3 regions of the Clostridium neonatale genome follow, and region 1 is predicted to be linked to each of the others. Evidence: riboswitches for the same ligand, from Rfam matches in the RefSeq annotation. Region 1 holds a riboswitch; each other region holds the start of a gene.

Region 1 (4,988 bases):
GTGCCATACTGAACTATTTTTCCGTCTTTTAAAACATATATTTTATCACAATACATAGTAGCAATATTTAAATCATGAATGGCAGCAATCACTTCTATATTTAAGCTTTTAACTATTCTCATAAGCTGCAACTGATATTTTATATCTAAATGATTTGTAGGTTCATCTAATATTAAGCATTTAGGCTGCTGGGCTAAAGCTCTTGCAAGTATTACTCTTTGCTGCTCTCCACCAGATAAGCTCTGAAAGTTTCTATCTTTAAAGTTCATCATATCAACTTTTTTTAAAGCATCATTTACGATATCATAATCTTCTTTATTATCTCTTTCCATAAATTTTTTATGAGGTGAGCGTCCCATGAGAACTATCTCTTTAACAGTAAAATCAAAGTTATAGTTATTATGCTGTGACAGCACAGCTAATTTTTTTGAACTTTCTTTTACAGATATATTTTTTATATCAGCATAATCAAATTTTACTATGCCATTACTTGGCTTTAATACTCTATATATACATTTTAAAAGAGTAGATTTTCCACTTCCATTAGGCCCTATTATGCCTACAACTTCTTTATTATCAACTTCTATATTTATGTCTTTTAATATATTGTTGTCCTCTAAAACTACATTAACATTTTCTGTTTTTATATTCATTATTTATTACCACCAAAACCATAATTCTTTTTAATCATAAGCCATACAAATAATGGTGCTCCGATTATTGATATAACTATTCCAATAGGAATTTCAGTTCCTTTTATTATTACTCTTGAAAACACATCTGCCCATATTAAGATTATAGATCCTAAAAGAGCTGCTATTGGTATTATCTTTCTATGATCAGTTCCCAAAATTATTCTTACTAGATGTGGAACAATAAGCCCCACAAATCCTATCATACCAGAAGCATAAACCAATATGCCAATCATAAGAGAGGTTATTACTAGATATATGATTCTATAGCTATGTAAATCTGTGCCTAAAGTAATTGATACCTCATCACCTAATAACATTAAATTTAATGTTCTATATTGAGTTATAAAAAATATTGTTCCTAAAATAATAATTGGAAGTATGATGATTATTTCATCCCATTTTGCTCCAGCAAGGCTACCCATTAACCAAAAAGTTATAGTCTTTAATTTTTGTGAATCATCAGATATATATACTAAAAAGCTTGAAAAGGAGCTGCATACTGAACTTAGTGCCATACCTGCCAAAAGAAGTTTTATAGAATTACTTCGTCCTCCAATATTTGATATCACTAAAACTAAAATAGATATTGTAAAGGCGCCAATAAAGCCCATAAATCCAATTGAGTTACTTCCAAAGATACTCCCAAATCCAAGAATTACTGAAAGGGTGGCACCAAGAGATGCTCCTGATGATACACCTAGTATATAAGGATCAGCAAGAGGATTTTTTACTATCGCTTGCATAACTATTCCAGCTACAGACAGTCCAGCGCCTACAGAAATAGCAAGCACTATTCTTGGCATTCTTATAAGCCAGACCACATCAGAAATAGGACCAGTTCCACTATATGAAGAACCAATACCAAACAATTTATATAATATAACTTCATAAACTTCTTTCATACTTATATCAACAGATCCTATGGTAACAGAAAGACATATTGATAAAAAAAGTATGATTAAAAGTAGAATAGAAGTTCCTAAATATATAGGAACATCTTTGAAAAGTTTTTTATTCATTTCCATATAATCCATTAGCAAAAGTGTTTATACCATCTATGGTTCTTATACCGCTGGAATACATATCACCTAATGGTATTGCATAAACTCTTTTATTTTTTACTGCTGAAAGACTTGAAAAAGCAGGGTTATTAAGTATTTTGTTTACTTCATCTATAGGAACATTTTCATCTCCTCTGTCCATATAAGAAACAAAAATACAATCAGGATTTAAATTTATTAAGTCTTCAGCACCTATATTTCCGCCTTCAGGATTTAAAAGTTCTGCCTTTAATTTTGTTACCATATCTCCAGCTAAAGTTTTAGCTCCATAAGTATAGATATCATCATCAAAATATTCTATTACCATAGCTGTTTGTTTTTCTTTATTTGCAACTTTTGAAGTAACTTCTTCAACTTTTGAAGTAATATTATCTACTAAAGCCTTAGCCTTATCTTCAACATTGAAGATTTTACCTATATTTAATATGTCTGTAATTTCATTTTGAATGGTTCTTTCTTCAGATATTCCACTATTTAATGAGATATAAGTGTTTGTTCCATTGTTAATCCAGTAGTCAACATCACCTAATCTTTTGTCATCAAATAAAGAATACCATCCTAATATAAAATCAGGTTTTTCCATTACTATAGTTTCTTTATCAGGAGTAAATTCTGCTAAATAACTTACTTTACTGAAACTATCCTTATATTCATCTTTTACGTCATGGTCAAGACCTGCAGCAGCAACCATTTTATCTTCAAGTCCTAATGCAAGCATTGTTTCAATAGAATTTTGATAAATAGCTACGACTTTTTCAGGTGCCTTATTAAAAGTTATTTCAATAGGCTCCTTTGCATAGTTATATGTTGTTATAGTTACAGGATAGTGTGAATCAGTATTTAGCTCAGATTGTGAGATTGAAGAATTGTTTTGTATGTTTTTATTGTTTAGACCACAAGAAACAAGACCTAATAAAATGATCATGCTTAATAGAATTGTTATTAATTTTTTTTGTTTTTTCATGTTGTCTCCTTTTATCATTTGATATTTATTTGTTTCAATATAAAGATAGAAGGATACTCTTAGTCATCATTTGATATTTAATTTTTATTAATATCACTCTTTTACCGAAGAGTATCGATATTATAATAATGGCAAGTCTCCTGACTTATAGATCAGTACACTGATTCTCCTTCTCAAACATGGTTATGTTCAATGGTGTATTTTGAATCAGCATTCCCTAATTACAGTAGCGGCACTGTGTAGGAATTTCACCTAACTTCCTTTTTAATAAAAATATCAATTTTTGTTTGATAATTTTAACCAATATTATTTTTATATCAATATATTAAATAACTAGTTAAGTATATATAAAAATATTATTTGTGTCTATAAAAACATAGCTCTTTTATAAAAAAGGATTAGATAAAGTAATAAATTAAGATTTGGTTGCAGATGAGCTCACAGATACAAAGAAGATGAATCTACGTATGTATTATATAGATAATAAATACTGTAGTTAACATTTTAAAATCATAAAAAGAAACATATCTATAAAGATAAAATTTTACAATTGTTAGAAGAAATAAAGTTATAAATATTAGAACATATATGCTTAAATTCTTAAGAATTTGCTTATTTATTGAGCCTTTTCATGGTGTGGAGTAGAAAAAATAAAAAAAATCATTTCTAGAGAAATAGTAATGAACAGAATAAAAATCAGCTATATTTTTCGCGGATTTTTATTCTGAGAAATTAATAAACTAGAATATAATATTTATATATATTATATGCGAATTAAGAGTTAAAATATAAATAAGAATGGTTATTTTAACTCCATATAGGCGAAATTGTGGAGAAAAAATAATTGATTCACATATTATATGAAAAAATATAGGAATTTTTTTTATGGTTAATTTATTACTGTTTTGTTTTATACAACAATATAAAATTGATTGTGTAAAAAATTGGTATAGATATTACGCTTAAAGTATTATAAAAAAATTAAAATATAACAAAAGGAGAATAATATGAGTAGAATAGATGAACTTCAGTCTTTGATAAGATTTTATGAAGAACAGCTTGGAGAAGATGAAGGAGATTTATATGAAGAGTATGAATCTGAACTTGTAGCTGCTATAGATGAATTGAATAGATTAACTAAAAATTAAGAATAGAAATAAATCTTATTATAATACATTACGATCTTCAGAAAAGAAGGTTGCAGATCATGTTTTATTAAATGTATATTCTGTTTCAACAATATCTTTAGCTAAAAATGTTAGTTTAATCATATGGGGATATATTGATTCAGTAAGTATATCAACAGGAGAAATGAAGAAAGGATATATTCTTATTTATATAGATAGAGATAATGATGGCAATGGAATATTAAAAGAAGCAGAAAGAAATCATTTGGCTGGTGTAGAAATGTGATAGAATTCAATGTAAATTATTATATATACAAGAAGGGAGATAAATACATGAGCCTACAAGTTGTAGCAGAAAAGATCAATATATTAGCAGATTTTTGTGGAAAAAGGGATGTACAAGAATTAACTAGAGAAGAATTAATAAAGAAATATAATATAGAACATGCTGATTCATTAATATTATTTGGTGGAAGCATACTAGAAGGCTGTAAAGTAGCTGGAAAAGCTATGTTAAATGGCGTAGCTAAAAAGCTTATGATTGTTGGAGGAGAAGGTCATACTACTGAAAGTTTAAGAAAAAAAGTAAAAGAAGAATGCCCGGAAATTGAGACAGAAAATAAGATGGAAGCAGATATAATGGGTCAGTATATGAATTCAAAATATAATATAAAAGATTATTATATAGAAAGGGAATCTACTAATTGTGGTAATAATGTAACATATGCATTGCGTTTGTTGAATGAGAAAAATATTGAGGCTAAAAATATCATTATTATTCAAGATGCAACTATGCAGCATAGAATGGAAGCAGGATTTAGAAAGTATGATTCCAATATTAATATAATAAACTATGCTTCATATAAGACTAAAGTTATAGTTAAAGAAGATAAGTTGACATTTGAGAAAAATAATATATTAGGAATGTGGGATATTGAAAGATATATTTCACTGCTTATGGGTGAAATACCACGATTGAATGATAATGAAAGTGGATATGGACCAAATGGAAGAGGATATATTGCACATGTTGAGGTACCAAAAGATGTGTTAGATGCTTTTGAATACTTAAAAGGTGAATATAGGAATTTGGTTAGAGCTTAAAACCAGCTACATGTATTAAATTCAGAAAATGATATTG
Region 2 (4,988 bases), on a different contig from region 1:
TAAAGATTAATAGAATTATTCAAGTATAGTAAATTATTAAATATATTATAATTTAAGATTGATGATTTTAAAGAACATTTTTTCTATAAATATGAACCCCACAAAAATCTAAATATAAGATTTTTGTGGGGTTCTTTAATTTCCATATTATTTATCATGCAAAATTTTTATACAATGTTTCTTTAAGCGTCATAAGGCTGAAAAGGTACTATTTTTTGATTGTGAAGATTTATATTTATTTTATAAAAAATAGAAGGTTAAATTATTTTAAATAATAAAATGGATATACTAAATATAATTGGATTAATAAAACAAAAGAAGGAGAATATTTTATGAACAACAAATTACCTAAAGAAGCTTATGGCGGAGTAGATGGAAAAGAATATGTTCCATATTTATCTGGAAAATCAAATAAAGGATCAAATTTAGCAGTAATGATAATAGGAATAATATTAGCAGCTCTATTTGCAGCATCTACTGCTTATTCAGGCATGAAATCTGGATTAACTGTTGCAGCAGGAATACCTGGTGCTATAATAGGTTCAATGTTTATAAAGGCATTTGCAAGCAGCAAAGGAGTTGCAGGAAAAAACATAATACAAGGAATGTCAAGTGGTGGAGAATCTATAGCAAGTGGTATGATTTTTGTGTTACCTGCAATCATATTAATAGGAAGGAATATTACTTTTTTAGAAGGAGTAAGCGTAGGGATTGGTGGAGCTTTATTTGGTATAGGCTGTCTATCATTAGTTTATAACTACTTAATAGTTGAAGAGCATGGAAAGCTTATGTATCCAGAATCAATGGCAATTTCTGAAACTCTTGTTGCATCAGAAGGTGGCGGAGATGCTATAAAATTTATGGGAATTGGTTTTGTAATAAGTGGTATTATAAATATTTTAACAGGATCATTTTTAAATGTAATTAATAATACTATTAATTTTATAGGAAGTAAGTTTTATAAGTGGAAGTTTTCTACTGAAGTAAATCCATTATTATTAGGTATAGGATTTATTGTAGGATTAGAAGTATCTTTATATATGTTTGCAGGTTCAGTTTTAGCTAACTTTGGTATTGCTCCATTGATAGGTTATTTCACTGATTTGGCAGATCGTAATATGCAGACATGGAATGATGCTACAATATTACTTCATCAAATGGATGTAAATGCAATATCATCAAGTTATGTTAAGTATATAGGAGCAGGAATGATGCTTTGTGGAGGTATAATAGGAGCTATTAAGCTTATACCTACTATATTTATTTCTTTGAAAGAAACATTCAAAGCAAAATCAGGAAGTGATAAAAACTCGGGAAAGAGTTCAGGTGAAATCATGGTACTTTTAGGAGGAATTATAATAGCATTTATAGCAGCATTTATAGTTTCTCAAAGTATTACAATGGCTATAATAGCCGTGATTGTTTCATTAATTTTATCCTTATTATTTGTAATTGTTGCTGGACGTTTAACTGGTACAATAGGAACATCAAATCTTCCTGTATCAGGTATGACAATAGCTTCATTAGTTATATTAACATTAGTATTTGTTATAATGGGATGGACTACTAAAGCTGATAATAAATCATTACTTTTATTTGCTGCATTTATGGTTGTAGCAATATCAGTAGCCGGTGGATATAGTCAATCCCAAAAAGTGACATATGTAATAGGTGGAAGTAAAAAAGAAATGCAAAATTCCTTTGCAATAGCAAGTATAATAGGTGTTATAGTTGTTACAGGAACAATAATGGTACTTTCAGGACAATTAGCGGTTACAGGAGTAAATGCACAATTTGCATTGCCTCAAGCCAATTTAATGTCTACATTAACTTCAGGTATAATGTCAGGTGATTTACCTTGGCCTATGATTATAGTAGGTGTTGTTATGGCATTATTTTTATTCTTATTGGATTTACCAATAATGACTATTGCTATAGGATTTTATTTACCTATATCAACAACTTCTATAATATTAGTAGGAGCCTTAATAAGGGTATTTGTTGAAAAAATGAGTAAAAGTGAAAAGGAAAAAGAAATTAGGGTATCAAATGGAATAAGTTTATCATCAGGGCTTGTTGCAGGTGGATCTATAATAGGATTGTTAGGAATTGTATTACAAGTAATTGGGATTATAACACCTAAAACTCCATTAGGATTTGCTGATAGTAATATGATGGCTATACTTTTATTAGTAATTTTAGTTGTAGCTACTACAATACCAATCATGTTATCTAAGGTGAACAACAATGAATAATGATGAAGTTTTAAACTTAAAATTTAAAATATGTGACTATATTAAATATGAAGTAGATAAAAACAGGCGAGTTACTGTACTTGAAAAGCAAGATCATAAAATACAGAAGTTTTTTAGAAGGTTAAGATTTAAAATTCCTATGTATAAAAAGATAATGTTAGATGAATATAGCAGTGAAGTATTTATGCAGATTGATGGGATCAAAACTGTTAAAGAAATAGGTGAGATTTTAGAAGGCAGATTTGGTGAAAAAATATATCCGCTTTATGAAAGATTATTTATTTTTCTAAATCATATATACATTAATTGTAAGTATATTGAAGAAGTAGAGTGAGAAATAGTTTATTGAAAACCGCACATTTTATAGTGATGTGTGTTTTTTGAAAAGAATATAAGAATTTAAAAATATATATTCTTTTAACGTGCTTTATTTTATAAGATACTGATAATACAGCAGCTATATGAATTTCATATTTATGTTTCAAAGTTAATAAAATTATTTATCCTTGAAATATATTAAAGAGGTATATATAATAAATTGCGTATTAGTATGGTGCTTCTATATTAACATAAGGTTTAGAAGTTAAAAGGGAATATGGTGAGATTCCATAGCAGCCCCCACTACTGTGAGAGAGGATGAAAGCCAAAATTATATTTACCATTGAGCATTAAGCTTGAGAAGGAATTTGGTAAGTAATATGATTCTTAAGTCAGGAAACCTGCCATAACTTAAATCGTGTTCTTCTTTGGGCGGGAGAAAACAAGAAGGAGATAAAATGAATAAACTATTAAAAAAAGTTTCGGTATTACTATTATTTGTTGTCATGTCTATAGGTTTAATGAGTTGTGGAAATAGCAATGTATCAGGTGGAAATAATGCAAAGGAATCAGCTCAATCAGAAAAGGTATCATATCCTGTTAAAATTAAAGATTCGTTTGGAAAAGAGCTAACACTTGAAAAAGAACCGAAGAAGATTATTTCTGTAGCTCCCAATATAACTGAAATTATATATAAACTTGGAGCAGAAGATAAATTAGTTGGAAGAACAGATTATTGTGATTATCCAGAGCAAGTAGAGAATGTAGAATCTATTGGAACGTTAAGAAAACCAGATATTGAAAAGATAATTGGATTAGAACCAGATTTAGTTATTGCTTCTACACATTTTGATGAAGAAAATACAGCTAAACTTGAAGCAGCAGGTATTAAAGTGATTGGTTTATATGAAGAAAATGATGTTACTGGTGTATATGGTATGATTGAGACATTAGGAACAGCATTAAATAAACAGCCAGAAGCAACTGAGACAGTAGAAGAAATGAAAGCTTCAATTGATAAAGTTACAAAAACTGTTTCTGAATTAGAAAAGCCGAGTGTATATTATGTTGTTGGATATGGAGAAAGTGGAGACTTCTCAGCACCAGAAAATACATTTGTAGGTCAGCTTATAAAATTAGCTGGTGGAAATAATATAGTACCAGAATCAGATAGCTGGTCATTTTCATTAGAATCATTATTAGAATCAGACCCAGATATTATAGTCGTAAGAGCAGGTGAAAAAGAAAACTTTATGTCTACAGAAGGATATAAAGAATTAACTGCTGTTAAAGAAGGTAGAGTATATGAAATTGACAATAATCTATTAGATCGTCAAGGCTACCGTAATTCAGAAGGATTATTAAAATTAGCTGAAATATTCCATCCAGAAGCATTTAAATAATAGGAGGATAATAGAGTGGAAGCAAAGAAAAAAAAGTATTGTTTTTATGTTATTATATTGAGTATTTTTTTGTTCCTATGTATATTAGCCTCTGCGTCTGTTGGATCATCATCTATTACAATTGGCGATAGTTTTAAAGTTATACTTTCTAAAATTCCAATTATAAATAATTTGATAGATACAGCAGATATAAAAGAAGTATATGAAGTTATTATTTGGAAGGTGCGCCTACCGAGGATATTGCAGGCTTCTCTTGTTGGAGGAGCCCTTGCAGTGGTGGGTTGCACCTTCCAAGCAATATTTAGAAATTCTCTAGCAGATCCTCATATACTTGGGATTTCATCAGGAGCATCCCTTGGAGCAACTTTGGCTATTTTATCAGGAATTACATTGAATTTTTTTGGTCTAGGAATAACTAGTATTTTTGCCTTTGTTGGTGCTATTTTATCAGTACTTTTAGTATATAAAATTGGTTGTTTAGGTGGACAATTTATGACTACAAATTTGTTATTAACAGGAACAGCTATAGGAACAATGCTGAGTGCATTAATATCTTTACTTATGATCTATAATAGGGAGCAATTAGAAAAAGTGTACTTATGGCAGCTTGGAAGTTTTAGTTCAGCTAATTGGAATAAGGTTATATTCTTAACGGTGATATCAGTAATTTGTGTTACTACTATATTTATGTTTGGCAGAGACTTAAATGTAATTTTGACTGGTGATGATATAGCAAGTAGCTTAGGAATAGATACAGTTAGATTAAAAAATATTTTGATATTAATATGTGCACTTTTAGTAGCATCCGGTGTATCTGTAAGTGGAACAATAGGATTTGTTGGATTGATAATTCCACATTGCATGAAATTACTTGTGGGATCAGATCATAGATTTTTAATTTTATTTTCTTATTTTGGTGGTGCTGGTTTTATGGTTATTTGTGATACTATTGCAAGAACAATAGCACAACCTACAGAAATACCAGTAGGGGTTATTACTGCAGTATTTGGAG
Region 3 (4,988 bases), on a different contig from region 1:
ATTTTTATATAATTTTATTGTATATGGTACTAATAAATTTGCTTTATCTAATGTTTCATCATCTAAAAATATTTCTTCCGGTTTTCCTTCTTTTACTATGTCTCCATCCATAAACACAAAAATTCTATCAGCCCATTTTAATGCTTGATTTACATCATGAGTTGATAAAATAACTGTCTTACCTTTTTCAGTTAGTTCATCAATAAGATTATTCACAACATTTGTATATTTCGGATCTAAGGCAGATGTTGGCTCATCTAATATTATGACCTCTGGATCCATAACAAGAATATCTGCAATAGAAACTCTCTTTTTTTGTCCTCCACTTAAAAAATGTGTTGGTTTATTTACAAAAGGTTCAATTTCCAGCTCCTTTATAACTTCATTAACTTTTCTTTCAACTACCTTTTCATCTATTCCCAAATTTAAAATTCCAAACGAGATCTCTTCATAAACGCTTGCTGAAAATAGCTGATTGTCTGGATCTTGAAAAACTATCTGGACTTTACTTCTCAAATCTAATAATCCTTTTCTTGTATATTCTATTTGCTTATCTTCATAATAAATATTCCCATTCGTAGGTCTAAGTACACCATTTAAGCATAAAAACATGGTAGATTTACCTGAACCATTTCCGCCTATAAACGCTATTTTCTCGCCTTTTTTTATATTAAAATCTATTTTTTTTAGTGCTTTTGTTCCATCTTCATACACATAACTTAAATTTGCAACCTTTAAAATACTATTACTCATATAGACCTCCAACAAATAATTGCTATAATTATTAATGCTACTTCAAAAATTATTGATAAAATAATTTCTTTTCTTTCTGCCTTTACATATCTTTTTAAAACATTTATTCGCCCGTCATAACATCTTGATTCCATTGAATCATATAACATTGAAGATTTTTTTAATGCACGAATAAACATTACTGCACATAAACTGCTTGCAGATTTTAATGATGTTTTGAAATTTCTATTACCTAATCTACATTTTTGCGAAGTATAAATAGAATTTGATATATCTAATAATACAAAAATGAATCTATAAATTAATAGTAATAATTCAATAATTAGCTCTGGGCAATGTATTGTTTTAAGCACATATAACAAATCAATCACTGGAGTTGATAAAGATAAGAAATATAAGCATGACACTGCTGCAAGTGAAACTAAAATTAAATTACAACCATAATAAAAAGATGCTGTCGTTATAGATATGTATTTTCCAAATAGTGCAATTGAAATTGAAGATAGTGGTTCATCAGAGATGTTAACAATTATAGCTATAGTGCTTAAAATTAGAAATCCTAGTGGAATAATCATTAATTTCAAATAATATTTTAAAGAAGTCTTACCAATAAATACGGTAAGACTTCCCATACATAAAAGGATTAATAATGAAATGAGAGGTAAACGTGCTATTACACATATAAATAGTGTACTTACTGCAACAAATGATTTCAAGCATGGACTTTTATATCGTAATTTGGACGAATATGCAAGTTTATCTATCATTATCATCTTTCATTTCCCCTTTAAAAGTTATTTTGATTTTTCTTTTCTATTTCTTCCTCTTTCCATTAATGTACCAAGTCCGAACCCAAAGATTCCTGCACCAATAGCTGCTTGAAGGCAGAATAATAAAGATTCTGTTTCCCCACCTGGTGGCTCATAAATAGGTGAAAACCAAGGCTTGTATTCATCAACTTCAAGTATACTGCTTATTGCGTTTGACGCTTCATCATCTGACCCACCAAATTCTGAATCTTTTATAAATGCTAGTGGAACTACTGCAATAATTACACAAAGAAGAATTAAAATTATACATGTCTTAACTTTACTACTCATTTATAACTCCTCCTTTTAAAAATCCTATTTCAGTAAGCTCTTGCTTTGCATATGATTCAAGAATCATAACTACAACAGCAGTCAATATACCTTCGATTATAGCAAGTGGAACTTGTGTAATTGCAAAAATTCCAAGGAATTTTACAACTGATGCTCCTACTCCTCCTACTTGTGATGGATAGGCTAGTCCAAGTTGGAAAGATGTTACACAATATGTGAATAAATCACCTAAACATGCCCCTAAAAATACTCCAACCATTCTGTTTATTTTTAATTTTTCACATAATTTATAAATTCCGTATGAAAGAAATGGCCCAGCAATTGCCATAGAAAATGTATTTGCACCTAGAGTTGTTAGTCCTCCATGTGCAAGTAAAATTGCCTGAAATAGTAATACTATAATTCCTATAATACTCATGGCACTTGGTCCAAAAAGCATTGCGCCAAGTCCTGTTCCAGTTGGATGTGAACTACTTCCTGTAACTGATGGAATCTTTAATGCAGAAAGTACGAATGCATACGCCCCTACCATAGCTAAAATAAGTAGTGTTTTTCTATGTTCTGCTGCCGTCTTCTTAATTGAAATAAATCCATAGATTAAAAATGGAATACATAAAACACCCCATACTATACAATATTTAGCAGGCAGATATCCTTCCATAATATGCATTGCATTTACACCTTTATTAAATCCGAACATAATTAAAAGAGTAAGTCCAATTACAGTTAATCTTTTTTGTTTATTTGACATATTTATCCTCCTTATTTAAGTAATAAAAAAGTCCTTTTATAGTTTATTCTAAATGAATAAACTATAAAAAGACGTGACAAAACTACCTCCAAATTAATGGAAATAAATTTTAGACACTTTGCCATCGTCCGTAACATAGTGTAATAGCCTATTAAAAAGGCAGGTCTTCTGACTTAGGTATCTTAGCAGTACTCCATCTTCCCATATACTAAAAATATACAGTGATTTTATAATTATTTCAGAATATAATAAAAATCAGATTACATTTTAGAAATAATTATGGCTTCTACTCCTCCATTACAGCGGCGGGACCGTATGGGACTTTCACCCATTTCCCTATTCTCTTGGCCTGCAATTAATAATTGCACCAAGCACCTTTTTAATATTAAATTATCATTGTAAAGTGTAACATTATAGGATTTATATGTCAACTTATATATTGTAAATATGATACACATTTTACTGAAATTTAATTTATTTATATTATTTTATGGTTATTAATAATATAATATTACTTATTTTCTTGTGTCTGCTTTATAATACTTTCCATTTGATCTTTACTTAATGCTCCACTTACATATCCATATACCTTCCCATATTCATTTATCATAAATGTGGTTGGAAGTGACATTATATTATATTTTGAGAAAACTTCTCCACTTTCATCAAAAACTACTGGAAACGTATATCCTTCATCTTTTAAAAACTGCTTTACTCCATTCATATCTTTTTCTCTTCCACCAGGATTTGAAACAGCAATAATTACAATATCATCATTATTTAAATTGTGTTCATTGTATAACTCCTCTATATGAGGCATCTCAACTTTACATGGACCACACCAAGTCGCAAAAAAATTTAAAAATACTGTTTTGCCCTTATAATCTGATAAGGTATGAGTATTTCCATATTGATCAGTAAGTGAAAAATCAACTGCCTCCATAAGATCTTTATTATTACTACCATTATGCTCATTCTTACTTTCATCACTATAATCATTTTGTGCTTTATTTTCATCTTCTATCTTTTTATCTTTTGTTTCTTCATTAATGTATGAATTATTGCTATTTAAATATTTAGTTATATTATTTATACCTCCAGTAAAGGTCATAAGTCCCATTATAACCATTATGACTCCTCCAACTTTTATGGTATATTGAACAATTTTTTTATTCTTCTTTATAAAATTAAGTGCTTGTGTTGTAAATATTCCCAAAATTAAAAATGGTATTATAAATCCCAATGCATAAACTAAAACAAGCATATTTCCAAGTATTGTAGTTTTTGCACTAGAGGCAAGCAATAATATTGAAGATAATGCGGGTCCAACACACGGTGTCCATGCAAAGCTAAATGTAAATCCCATAATGTATGCTACAGATGGATTCATATTATTAAAATTAATTTTAGCTTTAATTTTAAATTCCCTATTTAAAAATCCAAAATTAAATAACCCTAATTGAAATAAACCAAGAAAAATTATTATTATACCTGAAATTCTACTAATAATCACTTTATAACTATTAAGTATCCTTCCAAGAGTTGTAAAGGATAATCCTAGTATAAAAAATACAGTTGAAATTCCAAGTACAAAAAATACTGTATTTAAAAATACCTCTCTTCTTTCATAAGTAATAATTCCATCACCACTTACTTTTTTTGAATTTCCCGCAAGATAACTTATATATATTGGAATAAGTGGTAATATGCACGGTGATAAAAATGAAAGTATTCCTTGAAAAAATACAAATATAAAACTTATATTTTTGCTATTTATTAGTGTATCAAACATTAATAAGCTCCCTTCTTAAAAATACAAATTAAACTTAATATAAAACCATTATACTAAAATTAGTATATATAATTATGTGATTTTATTACACTTTTTTAGTCAGCTCATCAAAAATTTTATACTTTACCTATACAAAAAAAGCCAGAAGAGAAAAAATCTACTCTGGGCCTCAATTACTAATCTACAAAACCTTTTCCATAAAATTTAATTCTCTTTAATTTCTTTATACAATTTCTTTAATTTATAAAGAACACTAAATATACTTAATAATAAAATTCCCTTAAATATACTTGAAATTGCTATGCTCCACCATATTCCATCAATACCTAAAAAATTAGGTTTGCTAAGTACATAAGCCATTGGAATTCTAATTCCAGTAAATATTATGCTTATTATAGATGGTATATATGTTCTTCCAATTCCTTTGAAAATACCACAAACAATAATTTCTATACACATAAATAATTGTGAATATCCAAGTATTCTTAAATAGTCTGAACCTTTTTGTATTGCATCTGGTTCATTTATAAATATAGAAAATATTTGTCTATTAAACACCACCAAAATAACAGTAGTAAAAATCCCCCAAACT

The links. Region 1 has a riboswitch for cobalamin ahead of CNEONATNEC86_RS14235 (ABC transporter substrate-binding protein). Riboswitches for the same ligand answer to the same signal wherever they lie in the genome.
Region 2: another riboswitch for cobalamin. It lies ahead of CNEONATNEC86_RS04905 (ABC transporter substrate-binding protein); the one in region 1 lies ahead of CNEONATNEC86_RS14235 (ABC transporter substrate-binding protein).
Region 3: another riboswitch for cobalamin. It lies ahead of CNEONATNEC86_RS11475 (energy-coupling factor ABC transporter permease); the one in region 1 lies ahead of CNEONATNEC86_RS14235 (ABC transporter substrate-binding protein).

The regions. Positions count from the first base shown of each region.
Region 1 covers NZ_UICR01000002.1:578,923-583,910, reverse strand. Annotated here, with positions in the region: gene CNEONATNEC86_RS14245 (ABC transporter ATP-binding protein) at 1-653, opposite strand, end outside; gene CNEONATNEC86_RS14240 (FecCD family ABC transporter permease) at 653-1,720, opposite strand; gene CNEONATNEC86_RS14235 (ABC transporter substrate-binding protein) at 1,707-2,720, opposite strand; cobalamin riboswitch at 2,834-3,040, opposite strand; gene CNEONATNEC86_RS21325 (hypothetical protein) at 3,728-3,868, shown strand; gene CNEONATNEC86_RS14230 (YdcF family protein) at 4,181-4,951, shown strand.
Region 2 covers NZ_UICR01000001.1:1,080,207-1,085,194, forward strand. Annotated here, with positions in the region: gene CNEONATNEC86_RS04895 (OPT family oligopeptide transporter) at 333-2,255, shown strand; gene CNEONATNEC86_RS04900 (hypothetical protein) at 2,248-2,589, shown strand; cobalamin riboswitch at 2,790-2,996, shown strand; gene CNEONATNEC86_RS04905 (ABC transporter substrate-binding protein) at 3,032-3,976, shown strand; gene CNEONATNEC86_RS04910 (FecCD family ABC transporter permease) at 3,992-4,988, shown strand, end outside.
Region 3 covers NZ_UICR01000001.1:2,520,085-2,525,072, forward strand. Annotated here, with positions in the region: gene CNEONATNEC86_RS11460 (energy-coupling factor ABC transporter ATP-binding protein) at 1-753, opposite strand, end outside; gene cbiQ (cobalt ECF transporter T component CbiQ) at 750-1,526, opposite strand; gene CNEONATNEC86_RS11470 (energy-coupling factor ABC transporter substrate-binding protein) at 1,548-1,853, opposite strand; gene CNEONATNEC86_RS11475 (energy-coupling factor ABC transporter permease) at 1,846-2,553, opposite strand; cobalamin riboswitch at 2,746-2,998, opposite strand; gene CNEONATNEC86_RS11480 (redoxin family protein) at 3,116-4,396, opposite strand; gene CNEONATNEC86_RS11485 (MATE family efflux transporter) at 4,601-4,988, opposite strand, start outside.